DNA from 3 places in the Bradyrhizobium prioriisuperbiae genome. Region 1 is predicted to be linked to each of the others. Evidence: riboswitches for the same ligand, from Rfam matches in the RefSeq annotation. Region 1 holds a riboswitch; each other region holds the start of a gene.

Region 1 (4,091 bases):
CCGGCGCTCTGTTTTCCTGCGGCGACGGCCACGGTGTGCAAGGCGACGGCGAGGTCTGCGTCACTGCGATCGAGACCGCGCTGCAGGGCCGCTTCGCGTTCAGGCTGCGCAAGGACCTGCGGTTTACCTATCCGCGGGCCGAGACGCCGACCCATTACATCACCATGGCGATGGATCCGGATCTCGATCAGTGCGTGGTCAAGGCATTGCGCGACATGATCGTGTTGCTCGGCGAGATCGGAAAGCTGTCGCGTGAAGACGCCTACACGCTGTGCAGCCTGGCCGCTGACCTGCGCGTGACGCAGACGGTCAACGGCTCCAAGGGCATCCACTGCATGATCGCGAAGTCGGTCGTGCACCCCTGATCTTGGACGGCTTCGACCGGCCGGATGGTCAGGCGTCGGCCAGCCGCCGCAAGGTGGCGCGAAAGCTGACGCTGCGCGATCCCACCAGTGCCGTGCCGTAGACAACGGCTCCCGTCGCATCGTGTTTTCCGGAAAAACCGACGCTGACGTCGCGGCCACCGAACACCGGATTGCCGCGGGATTGGGTGTGCTGATGGGTGACGAGTTCGCCCCGCCATTTGTCCGGTCCGGTCTCGTAGTTGCCGGTGTAGTAGAAATAGCTGTCGCCGCCGTGAATGGCGCCGTCGCGCAGCACGATGACGCCGGTCGCGCGGGCGTCCACGCCGTCCAGCATGTCGATGGCAATCGTGTAAAGCCCGTTCCTCATGCTTCGTCCGTTCCACCCGGCCGCGCGGAAGCATTTTGATCATCGGCCTCACAATACTGTGACGGCGGCCGGTTCGACAGCTCGTTTTCTGCGGTGATTTGCAGCAGAGCGGCCGAGACGGACCGTGGACAAGGGCGACGTCTGCCCGTATCAGTCGGCGAAAGCCGGGCCACACTCATGAACAAGACGGAGGACCAAATGAACCACCGCAACCTCGGCCGCAGCGGCCTGAAGATCTCGCAGCTTTGCCTCGGCACCATGATGTTCGGCGACGCCACCGATGAGGTGACGTCTGCCACCATCGTCGCCAAGGCCCGGGACGCCGGCATCAATTTCATCGACACCGCGGATGCCTATTCGCAGGGCAAGTCGGAAGCGGTCGTCGGCCGGGCCATCGCCAGGCACCGCCACGATTGGGTGCTCGCCACCAAGGCGGCGAACCCGATCGGCGAGGGCGTCAACCGGCGCGGGCTGTCGCGCAAATGGCTGCTGCAGGCGGCGGATGAGAGCCTCGCGCGGCTCGGCACCGACTATCTCGACATCTATTATCTGCACAAGGAAGACCACACCACGCCGCTGGAGGAGACGTTGCGGGCGATGGGTGATCTCATTCGCCAGGGCAAGGTGCGTTACTTCGGCGTGTCCAACTATCGCGCCTGGCGGATCGCCGAGATCTGCAACATCTGCGATCGGCTCGGTATCGACCGGCCAGTGGTCAGCCAGCCCTATTACAACGCCATGAACCGGATGCCGGAGGTCGAACAACTGCCGGCCTGCAATTTCTACGGTCTTGGCGTTGTGCCCTACAGTCCATTGGCGCGCGGCGTCCTCACCGGAAAATACGCCCCCGACAGCAATCCGGAGCAGGGCACACGCGCGGCCCGCAAGGACACCCGGATGATGCAGACCGAATGGCGTCAGGAATCGCTGCAACTGGCGCAGACCATCCGCAAGCATGCGGAAGCGCGTGGAATCACCGCCGGGCAGTTCGCGGTGGCCTGGGTGCTGAACAATCGCTTCATCGATGCGGTGGTCGCTGGGCCGCGCACCGAAGAGCAGTGGGACGATTACGTCAAGGCGCTGGCCTATCGTTTCACCGCGGAGGACGAGGCGCTGGTCAACAGCCTCGTCACCACCGGACATCCCTCGACGCCGGGCTTCAACGATCCGGCCTATCCGATCGAGGGCCGGCCGGTGCGCAACGGCGCGTGAGGCGGATGGGCCGACGATCGTCATTGTCGCGAATAAAGCATCTCCACCCACAACAGTCATCACCGGGCTTGTCCCGGTGATCCCGCTTAGGGACGCAGTGCGCCCCTAAGCGAGGTTGCCGGGACAAGCCCGGCACGACAAAAGTACAATCATTCTGACGCCGCGTTCCGGGCCATGAAGGTCTCCGGCGAGCCGTCTTTCGGATCGACGAAGATGATGTCGGTCGGTTGCCGCCGCGGCGTGTCGATCGACAGAAACACCACCGGCTCCTCATAAAGCTCAGGCATGGCATGCACCGTGCCGCGCTCGAAGAACAGCAGTTGTCCCGGTGCGAACTCGCTCTTGGTGGCGGGGTCCTTCATCCAGAAGGTGCCGCGCCCGGAGAACACGTAGAGATATTCGTCGCAGGTCGCATGATAGTGCGGTGGCGTCGGGCGATAGACCCGAAACACCCGTGCGCTCGCCTGCTCGCGATTGGTCAGATACGTGTCGACCAGCAGCGTCTTGGCTGAAGGCGGTAGCGCGTCGGCGATCGCCTGGATGTTGAACTGTCCGGTGGACGCCGTGGTGTCGTCGGTCATGCTGAACCTCTCTGTTTGCCGCGAGCCTAGCAGACCCTGCGGCGAAAGGCCTGCCATGGCGAAGCAACAGGCCGTGAGCTCTTGCCAGAGCCGATTTTCCCGTTTATGCCATGCGCACCATCAAGAGTTGAGCTGATGCTCAACGCCAACCTGCTCCCGAGCAAGGTGGCGTTCCCTGCGACAACAGGGAGATGCGGCCGATCCGGCAACCAAACGGGACCGCCTCGCATCGCCCTTTCCCATGATGGATGAGATTGGCCAGAGGTGCGTGATGAACGAATCCCAGCAATTTGCGAGCGACAACTATTCCGGCATCTGTCCGGAAGCCTGGCAGGCGATGGCCGCGGCCAATCAGGGCCACGCGCCCGCTTATGGCGACGATCACTGGACCGAAAAGGCGTCGGATGCCTTCCGTGCGCTGTTTGCGACCGAGTGCGAGGTGTTCTTTGCCTTTAACGGCACCGCGGCGAACTCGCTGGCACTGGCGGCGCTGTGCCAGTCGTATCACAGCGTGATCTGCTCGGAGGCAGCTCATGTGGAAACCGACGAATGTGGCGCACCGGAGTTCTTCTCCAACGGCTCGAAGCTGCTGGTGGCGCCGTCCGCCGACGGCAAGCTGACGCCGCAGGCGATCCGCGCCATCGCCACCAACCGCAGTGACATTCATTTTCCCAAGCCGCGGGTGGTGACGATCACCCAGCCGACCGAGACCGGGCTGGTCTACAGCGTTGAGGAGATCCGCGCGATCTCCGCTACCTGCCGCGAGCTCGGCCTGCATCTGCACATGGACGGCGCGCGGTTCGCCAACGCCTGCGCCAGCCTCGGCTGCAGCCCGGCCGACATGACCTGGCGCGCCGGCGTCGACGTATTGTGCTTCGGCGGCACCAAGAACGGCATGGCCGCGGGCGAAGCCATCTTGTTTTTCGATCCGAAGCTGGCGGAAGATTTCGATTACCGTTGCAAGCAGGCGGGGCAGCTCGCCTCGAAAATGCGTTTTCTCGCCGCACCCTGGGTCGGCATGCTGGACACCGGCGCCTGGCTGCGCAACGGCGAGCATGGCAACGCCTGCGCGAAGCGTCTGCTGCGGCAGATCGAGGGGCTGGGCGGGGTGGACATCATGTTCCCGCCACAGGCCAATGCGGTGTTCGTGCGGATGCCGGAGGCGAAACTCGCGACCCTGCGCGAGCGCGGCTGGCGCTTCTACACCTTCATCGGCGGCGGCGCCCGCTTCATGTTCGCCTGGGATGCGGATGCCCAGCGCGTCGATCAACTCGCCGCCGACATCAGGCAGATAACGGCGGCGTGAGCTGATCACGCGCCCGGTGCATTCGCACTTGTGCGTGTTGCGCCCGGCGGGTTGCCGATCACCCGCTTGAAGGCGCGGCTGAAGGCGGCCTGCGAGCCATAGCCCAGGCGCTCGGCGACGGCGTCGATCGGCAGGTGGTCGCGGCCGATCCATTGCGCCGCCAGCCGCATCCGCAGCTCGGTGAGATAGCGCAGCGGCGTCATGCCGGTAACCTCCAGGAAGCGCTCGGCGAACACCGAGCGTGAACTGCCCATCACGGT
Region 2 (4,091 bases), 1.0 Mb from region 1:
TCCGTCGGTGACGCAGACCGAGGTTGCCGGGGCGCTGAAGATTCAATTGCCGAACCTGGTCAAGATCCTGGCCAAGCTCGAGGCTGCGGGACTTCTGAAACGCAAGCGCTCGCTCCGGGACAAGCGCGCCGTCGAGCTGAGCCTCACGCCTGCCGGCCACACGACCGCCGAGAACGCCGCGAAACAGGGCCTCGCGTTCAATGCCCAAGTGCTGTCGGCGCTCACCCCGCGTGAGCAAGATCAGTTTCTGGCCATGCTGACGCGCCTGGTCGCCACGCGTGCGACGATACAGGACAGAAAGCCGGATTGAGGATGGGTTGTAGCGGCGCGCAGGATCAGGGCGCGCGGAAATGCTTCGACAGTTTTAGGCCCTGGCCCTGATAGTTGGAACTGATGCGCTGGCCGTACAGCGCGTCGGGTCGCGACAGCATCCTCTCGTACACGAGCCGTCCCACGACCTGGCCATGCTCGAGGATGAACGGCACTTCGCGCGAGCGCACCTCCAGCACGGCGCGCGAGCCCTGCCCGCCGGCACCGGCATAACCGAAGCCGGGATCGAAGAACCCGGCATAATGCACGCGGAATTCGCCGACCAGCGGATCGAACGGCACCATCTCGGCGGCGAAATCCGGCGGCACCTGGACCGCCTCCTTGGAAGCCAGGATGTAGAACTCGCCGGGATCGAGGATCAGGCTACGATCGGCGCGGGCCTTGATCGGCTCCCAGAATTCATCCACGGCATAACCGCCGCGGCGGTCGACGTCGACGACGCCGGTGTGACGCTTGGCGCGGTAGCCGACAAAGCCGTTCGATCCCTCGCCGGAGAGATCGACACTCAAGGCCAGCCCGTTGCTGAGATCGGCATGGTCGCTGTCGACAAGCTTCTCCTGGGCGTGCAGGGCTTCCAGCGCCGCCGTGTTGAGCAATGCATCGCCGGCGCTGAAGCGAATCTGCGACAGCCGCGATCCCTCGCGCAACAGCACCGGAAAGGTTTTCGGGCTGATCTCGGCATAGAGCGGACCATGATAACCCGCTTCAATCATGTCGAAGCGGCGGGTGCCGTCGGCGATGACACGGGTGAACACGTCGAGCCGGCCAGTCGAACTTTTCGGATTGGCCGCAGCCGAAATCGAGGGCGGCAGCGCCAGGCTTTCCAGCAGCGGCGCGATGTAGACGCAATTGGTCTCCAGCACCGCGTCATTGGACAGATCGATCTCGTGCAGCTTGAGATCGTCGATGCGCTCGGCGACGGTGGCGCCGGGGCCCGGCAGGAAACTGGCGCGGACGCGGAAGGCCGTGCTGCCGAGCCGCAGGTCGAGGCTGGCCGGCTGGATCTGGCTTTCAACAAAAGGGTATTCGGGCAGGATCACGCCGGCATCCGCCATCGCCGCGATCAGGCGATCGGGCAGAATTCCTTTGGAATCGGCTGGCAACGGCAATGTCACGATCGGGCCCCTGAGTTCCCCTTGGCTCCCCGCTGGAAGCCGTTTGGCTCCACCTAACCCACGAAAATAAGGGCTTTTATCGGTTACCTGAAGCCCGTCTTGACGAAAAGCCCACCCCGGATTAAGACGGCGACTTATCCCGTGGTCATTTGAGCCGGCCGGCTTGCAGCCACGTTAAATAAATCGCTAAACAGGCCGGGGACACATGTGATCCCGGCCGAACGCTTGTTCAGGCCGGTTTTTTTATGGCCAACTCAGGTTGGCCAGTCTGGAGTCACGATGTCCGAGTCACCCAAAACGCCTTCAAACAAGGCAACGAAAGCCCCCTCTGCCACTGCCCACTACCGCCCCGAAACCCGGCTGGTGCATGGCGGCTCGCTCCGCTCGCAATATGGCGAAACATCCGAGGCGCTGTTCCTGACCCAGGGGTTCATCTACGACAGCGCGGAACAGTGCGAAGCGCGCTTCACTGGCAAGGACCCCGGCTTCCTCTACTCGCGCTTTTCCAACCCGACGGTCGCGATGTTTGAGCAGCGCATGATCGAGCTCGAGGGCGCGGAAGCCGCGCGGTCGACCGCCACCGGCATGGCCGCGGTGACCACCGCGATCCTGGCCCCGCTGCGCACCGGCGATCACGTGGTGGCAGCCAAGGCGCTGTTCGGCTCCTGCCGCTATGTGGTGGAAGACCTGCTGCCGCGCTACGGCATCGAGTCCACCCTGGTCGACGGCCAGGATCTCGACCAGTGGCAGAAGGCCATGCGCCCCAACACCCGCAGCTGCTTCCTGGAAAGCCCGACCAATCCGACACTGGAGGTGGTCGACATCGCCGCGGTGGCCGACATCGCGCACAAGGGCGGCGCGCGGCTCATCGTCGACAACGTGTTCGCCACGCCGATCTGGCAGAGCCCGCTGCAGCTCGGCGCCGACGTGGTGGTGTATTCGGCGACCAAGCATATCGACGGCCAGGGCCGTTGCCTCGGCGGCGTGATCCTGTCGTCGGAGCAGTTCATCCAGGACCACATCCACAATTACCTGCGCCAGACCGGCCCGTCGATGTCGCCGTTCAATGCCTGGGTGCTGCTGAAGGGACTGGAGACGCTGGCGATCCGGGTGAAGCAGCAGACCGAGAGCGCAGCCGCGATCGCCGACGAACTGGCCAAGCACCCGAAAATCTCGCGGCTGATCTATCCCGGCCGCGACGATCATCCGCAGGCCGCCATCGTGAAAAAGCAGATGCGCGCCGGCTCGACCCTGATCGGATTCGAGGTCAAGGGCGGCAAGCCGGCGGCGTTCCGCACCCTGAACGCGCTGAAGCTTGCGAAGATCAGCAACAACCTCGGCGATTCCAAGAGCATCGTCACCCATCCGGCGACCACGACGCATCAGCGCCTGACACCGGAAGCCCGCGCGGAGCTCGGAATTTCGGAAGGTTTCATCCGCTTCTCCGCCGGCCTCGAGCACCGCGACGATCTGATCGAGGACCTGCAGGCGGCGCTGGAGACGGCGTAACTTGAATCTCGGCGTGTAGGGCGGGTTAGTCTTACTGCGTCATGATTTTTCTGCGCGTGGGTGATGCTGCGACGGCGCCGCAACAAGGGCATCGTATGATTGTTTTGCTGAGGGCCCGGCTCAACCGCACGCGCATGGTTGCGATCGAGTTCGGGACGTGGCGTTCAGGCCGCAAGGGCAGATCCTCTGGGTCGATAATTGTCGGGTAAGGGAGGGACCTGGACTGGCGCGGCGGAACAAGTTTCTGAGGGGGGAATCGTCGCCTGTTCGGCGATCAGGAAGCCGTAGGCCGCGATGCACAGGGTTGCGTGATGATGGAAGCCACGCCAGCCGCGCCCCTCGTAGTGACCGAGCCCGACCTCCTGCTTGAGCTCCTGATAGTCGCGCTCGATGCGCCAGCGCAGCTTGGCCAGATTGACGAGCTGCGTGAAGCTGACGTTCTCCGGCAGCGTGGCGAGCCAGTATTTGGTCGGCTCTGCTTCGCCCTCCGGCCATTCGATCAGCAGCCACTCCGGCGACAGCTTCTCGGGGATCAGTTTGTTGTACCCGACGCGGACACGCACCCGCGCAAAGCGCGAGGATAGCTGGTCGGCCGAGCCTTCCCGCCACGCCACCGTGCGCCAGGCCTGCTTCGGGAGACTGAGTGCCACTTTTTTGGCCGAGACCAGTTCGGGCTCGTCGCGGCGGCCGGTGTTGTTCATCGGCTTGTCCATCCGCCGCGGGCCGCTGCCAGGGGCCCACATCAAGATGGTCGGCACGATGCCGACCACGTAAGGCAAGCCCAATTCTGTCATGCCGGCACGCAGCCGCGCGTCCCTGCCGTAGGCCGCATCCATCAGCGCGACGCCGCGTGGCAGACTGCTCTCGCAGGCCCAGCGGATTTGCTCCAGCGCGATCTGCGGCTTAGTCTTGAACTTGATCTGCTTCGGCACGCCTGCCTTCTTCCGCCGGGCACGATCCTTCGTCCAGGCTTCCGGCAAGTACAGCCGATAGGCCACCGGAAGGCTGGCGGCATGATTGGCGATCGAGAGCGACACCGCCACCTGGCAATTGGCCTGCTTGCCGAGCTGCCCGCAATATTGGTGGTGCACGCCGACCGAATGCTTGCCTTGCTTGGGGAACGAGGTGTCGTCGATG
Region 3 (4,091 bases), 3.1 Mb from region 1:
CGGCACGGGGCGAGACATTGGATCGGACTCCAGAAAAACTCTATAGTTCAGTAATATCGGATTTCAGCGGTTATGGGCGGGTCAGCCTGGCCCCGTGGCGCCATTCGCGGCCACCGTATAGCGCGTTGCGTGGCTGCCGACGAGGGCTGATGATCGCACCGAGGCGCCGGCGGCGAGCAGTGTCGCCTTGATCTTGTCGATGGCGTTTTGCTTGGTCACCGACACCAGCAGGGCCGCGCCGTCGAAGGTGTCCGGCACCGCGACGATTTCGGCCAGAGGCGACAATGCGCGGGCCACCTCCGCATTCCAGCCGGAGACGCGGATGCTCCACATTTCGACGTCGGTGACCATGGCGTCGTCGGCGACGCGCGAGATCACGAACACCGGCAGAGCGGCAGGATGATCGGCGCGCTCAACGAAGGGAAGTCGGGCGATGATCTTGGGAACGCCCGCGGCTTCCAGTGGAATCCACCAAGGCGCGCGGCTCGAGGTGGCGGATACCAAAGCGAGGTCGCCCTTGGACTTTGCCACGGCCTCGACGGCGGCGTCCGCGCTGAAGTGCGAGATAAACGGCACCGTGAAGCCGAAATGGAAGCGCGCGGAGTCCCGCATGGCGGAGTCGCCCGGCGACAGATCCGCATGCACCGAGAACGGAGCTTGCACATAGGTGAAGGTCGAGATGATGACACGCCAGATGCTCTCGACGGTGTCGAGCGGCAGGATGCCGCGATGGCGCTGCACCAGCCGCTTCATCATGTCCGCTTCGCGTGCCGGGCGAAACGCCGAGCCGACCTCCTGGGTCTGCTTCACCGAAATCAGCCGGTCGATGATGTCGCCGCGCTGCATCAAAAGGCTGTGCACCTCTTCGTCGATCCGGTCGATCTCGCGACGCAGCTCCTGCAGCATCGGCGGTGCGGGGGGCGATTTGGACATCTTCAAAACCTTGCGGCATGGAGCCCGCAAGGCATGGCCGGTTCGGTCAAATCTGCAGGCTGGACAAGCCATTGATAGGAAAGACGGTGCGCGAAAGCAAAGAAAACATGAGCCGCTCGGGTAACCAATCGCGGCGTGAGGCACTCCGCCGTGCCCTGCTTGTCTTGACGAGGGACCTCAGTCGGATTAAACCTTTTGCCTATTCCGTGGTCATTTGAGCCGGCCGGCTTGCAGCCACGTTAAACAACTCGCTAAACAGGCCGGGGACACAAGTGATCCCGGCCGAACCCCGTTGTTCAGGCCGGTTTTTTTATGACCTGATTTTCGGTGGCAAAACCTCATCGGGAGGCCGGGACCAGGATGGCAAATTTACAGTCGTCTCAGAGCCAGACGGCAGCAATGCCGGAGCACGCGCGTGAGGCGGATCATCCGACCTCGCTGGTTGCGGTGCTCGGCGCCGACCTGCCGCTGCGGCTCGACTGCGGCGTTGATCTTGCGCCGTTCCAGATTGCCTATCAGGCCTACGGCCGGCTCAATGCCGACCGTTCCAACGCGATCCTGATCTGCCATGCGCTGACGGGCGATCAGCATGCCGCAAACGTGAACCCGGTGACCGGCAAGCCCGGTTGGTGGGAGACCATGGTCGGCCCGGGTAAGCCGATCGACACCGACAGTTATTTCGTCATCAGTTCGAACGTGCTGGGTGGCTGCCTCGGCAGCACCGGCCCGGCGTCGACCAATCCGGCAACCGGAAAGCCTTGGGGGCTGGATTTCCCTGTCATTACCGTCCCGGACATGGTCCGCGCGCAGGCGATGCTGATCGACTCTCTCGGCATCCAGACGCTGTTTGCGGTTGTCGGTGGTTCGATGGGCGGCATGCAGGCCCTGCAGTGGGCCGCGGCCTATCCGCAACGTGTGTTCTCGGCGGTGCCGATCGCCTGCGCCACGCGCCATTCGGCGCAGAACATCGCCTTTCATGAAGTCGGGCGCCAGGCGGTGATGGCTGATCCGGATTGGCGCAACGGGCACTATTTCGAGCACGGCGTGCGCCCACATCGCGGGCTCGGCGTGGCGCGGATGGCTGCGCATATCACCTATCTGTCGGATGCAGCGCTGCACCGCAAGTTTGGCCGGCGGTTGCAGGGCCGCCAGATGCCGACCTTCTCATTCGACGCCGATTTTGAAGTGGAGAGCTATCTGCGGCATCAGGGCTCGACGTTCGTCGAGCGGTTCGATGCCAACAGCTATCTCTATCTGACGCGGGCCTGCGACTATTTCGACGTTGCCGCCGATCATGGCGGCGCGCTGGCCGCAGCATTCAAGGGCACCCGCACGCGGTTTTGCGTCGTCTCGTTCACCAGCGACTGGCTGTATCCGACCTCGGAATCGCGCGAGGTCGTGCATGCGCTCAACGCGGGCGGCGCGCGGGTGTCGTTCGCTGAGATCAAAACCGACAAGGGCCACGATGCCTTTCTGCTGGATGTGCCGGAATTCACCGATATCGTCCGCGCGTTTCTGGAGTCCGCCGCGGTGACACGCGGCCTGCGCAAGGCGGAGATGAGCTCATGACGACGCACGATCACGCGTGGTCGCTCTCGGCTGCTTTGCCGCAAGGCGCGGAAAACTATCGCGGCGATCACCTGCTGGTGGCGCAGATGGTCGAACCCGGCTCGCGGGTGCTCGATGTGGGCTGCGGCGAGGGCGATCTGCTGCGGCTGCTGGAAGGTCGCGGCGTTGACGGCCGCGGCATTGAATTGTCGCGCGAGGGGGTCAATCGCTGTGTCGCCAAAGGCCTCGCCGTGATCCAGGGCGATGCCGATACTGACCTGGTCGACTATCCCGACGATTCCTTCGACTATGTGATCCTGTCGCAAACCCTGCAAGCGACGCGGCAGCCGCGCGTCGTTCTCGAACATATGCTGCGGATCGGGCGGCGTGCCATCGTGTCGTTCCCGAACTTCGGTCACTGGAAGATGCGGCTGCAGTTGCTGGTCAAGGGCCAGATGCCGCGCACCGACAACCTGCCCGCGACCTGGTACGACACGCCGAATATTCATTTCTGCACCATCAAGGATTTCGTCCAGCTCTGCGACGAGATCAACGTCAAGATGGAGCGGGCGGTTGCGCTTAATCCGTACGGGCGGCCGCTTCGTCTCAATGCGCCGTGGTGGTTCTGGAACATGTTCGGCGAGCAGGGCGTGTTTCTACTTAGCCGCCGCGACCTCGCCGGGCATCATCCAAACGGCGGATAGCGCTTTTGCAGATCGTTCGTGAGCGCTGCTGAAACGAGCGTTTTCTTGCGAGAAAGTGCGATCATTTTTTCGAAAGATGCGCGGTTAATAATCGCTTAGGTTTTCCGGCGACATCGCGGCAAACCTCTCCACTTCATCGTCACATTATCATCGCGACATCACCACGAAATGGTTCCCTCAGGGCCATCTCGCGCCTTGCTGAGGTCACACCACATTCGTTTTTCGCGCCCGGATAGGCGGTTCCTTTTGCGGGACCGTCGGGAACGAGGGGTGTCACTGAGGATTATGAATGACTGAAGTTGGTACGTTTCGCCTGCCGCTGCGGCACGTCGCACTTGCGTTGTGTTCGGTGGCAATCGTCGCTCTCGCGACACCGGCCTCGGCGAGGCCATCGCACGGCGCAGGCCGCCACGCTCATGCCCATTCTCATCATGTTCGGCATCATCACACGGCGCGGCATTACCGGCACGCGCGGCGTCTGCGCGCTCCGCAGTCCGAAGCATCCGCATCGGTGTCGCCGTGGGAAAATCCCGCATTCGCGGGCCCGGCCCCCGCTTTCGGCGGATCGGATGTCGTTGCCGAAGCGCGCCGTTACATCGGCGGCAATCCCACCGGCCGCAGCCGGCTGTGGTGCGCGCGGTTCATGAACATGGTGCTGCAGCGCTCAGGCCATAAGGGTACCGGCTCCGACATGGCGCGATCGTTCGCGAGCTATGGCCAGCGTTTGCCCGGTCCGCAGGTCGGTGCGATCGCAGTGATGGGCCGCCGCGGTGGCGGTCATGTCGGGATCGTCAGCGGCATCGATGCCAAGGGCAATCCGATTGTCGTGTCCGGCAATCACAGTCGTCGCGTGGCGGAATCGGTTTATCCGCGCAGCCGCATCTATGCCTACGTCATGCCGTCAAG

Evidence for each region. Region 1 has a riboswitch for S-adenosylmethionine ahead of RS897_RS02145 (threonine aldolase family protein). Riboswitches for the same ligand answer to the same signal wherever they lie in the genome.
Region 2: another riboswitch for S-adenosylmethionine. It lies ahead of RS897_RS06935 (O-succinylhomoserine sulfhydrylase); the one in region 1 lies ahead of RS897_RS02145 (threonine aldolase family protein).
Region 3: another riboswitch for S-adenosylmethionine. It lies ahead of metX (homoserine O-acetyltransferase MetX); the one in region 1 lies ahead of RS897_RS02145 (threonine aldolase family protein).

What each region holds. Positions count from the first base shown of each region.
Region 1 is NZ_CP135921.1:449,494-453,584, reverse strand. It holds gene RS897_RS02165 (acetamidase/formamidase family protein) at 1-365, shown strand, start outside; gene RS897_RS02160 (GrlR family regulatory protein) at 394-732, opposite strand; gene RS897_RS02155 (aldo/keto reductase) at 931-1,944, shown strand; gene RS897_RS02150 (cupin domain-containing protein) at 2,094-2,525, opposite strand; SAM-I-IV-variant riboswitch at 2,638-2,748, shown strand; gene RS897_RS02145 (threonine aldolase family protein) at 2,797-3,831, shown strand; gene RS897_RS02140 (AraC family transcriptional regulator) at 3,837-4,091, opposite strand, start outside.
Region 2 is NZ_CP135921.1:1,479,987-1,484,077, forward strand. It holds gene RS897_RS06925 (MarR family winged helix-turn-helix transcriptional regulator) at 1-310, shown strand, start outside; gene RS897_RS06930 (2'-deoxycytidine 5'-triphosphate deaminase) at 336-1,445, opposite strand; SAM riboswitch at 1,577-1,656, shown strand; gene RS897_RS06935 (O-succinylhomoserine sulfhydrylase) at 1,725-2,954, shown strand; gene RS897_RS06940 (IS701 family transposase) at 3,119-4,091, opposite strand, start outside.
Region 3 is NZ_CP135921.1:3,500,889-3,504,979, forward strand. It holds gene hisC (histidinol-phosphate transaminase) at 1-18, opposite strand, end outside; gene RS897_RS16480 (chorismate mutase) at 82-933, opposite strand; SAM riboswitch at 1,130-1,209, shown strand; gene metX (homoserine O-acetyltransferase MetX) at 1,294-2,502, shown strand; gene metW (methionine biosynthesis protein MetW) at 2,499-3,185, shown strand; gene RS897_RS16495 (TIGR02594 family protein) at 3,475-4,091, shown strand, end outside; gene RS897_RS16500 (MOSC domain-containing protein) at 4,087-4,091, opposite strand, start outside.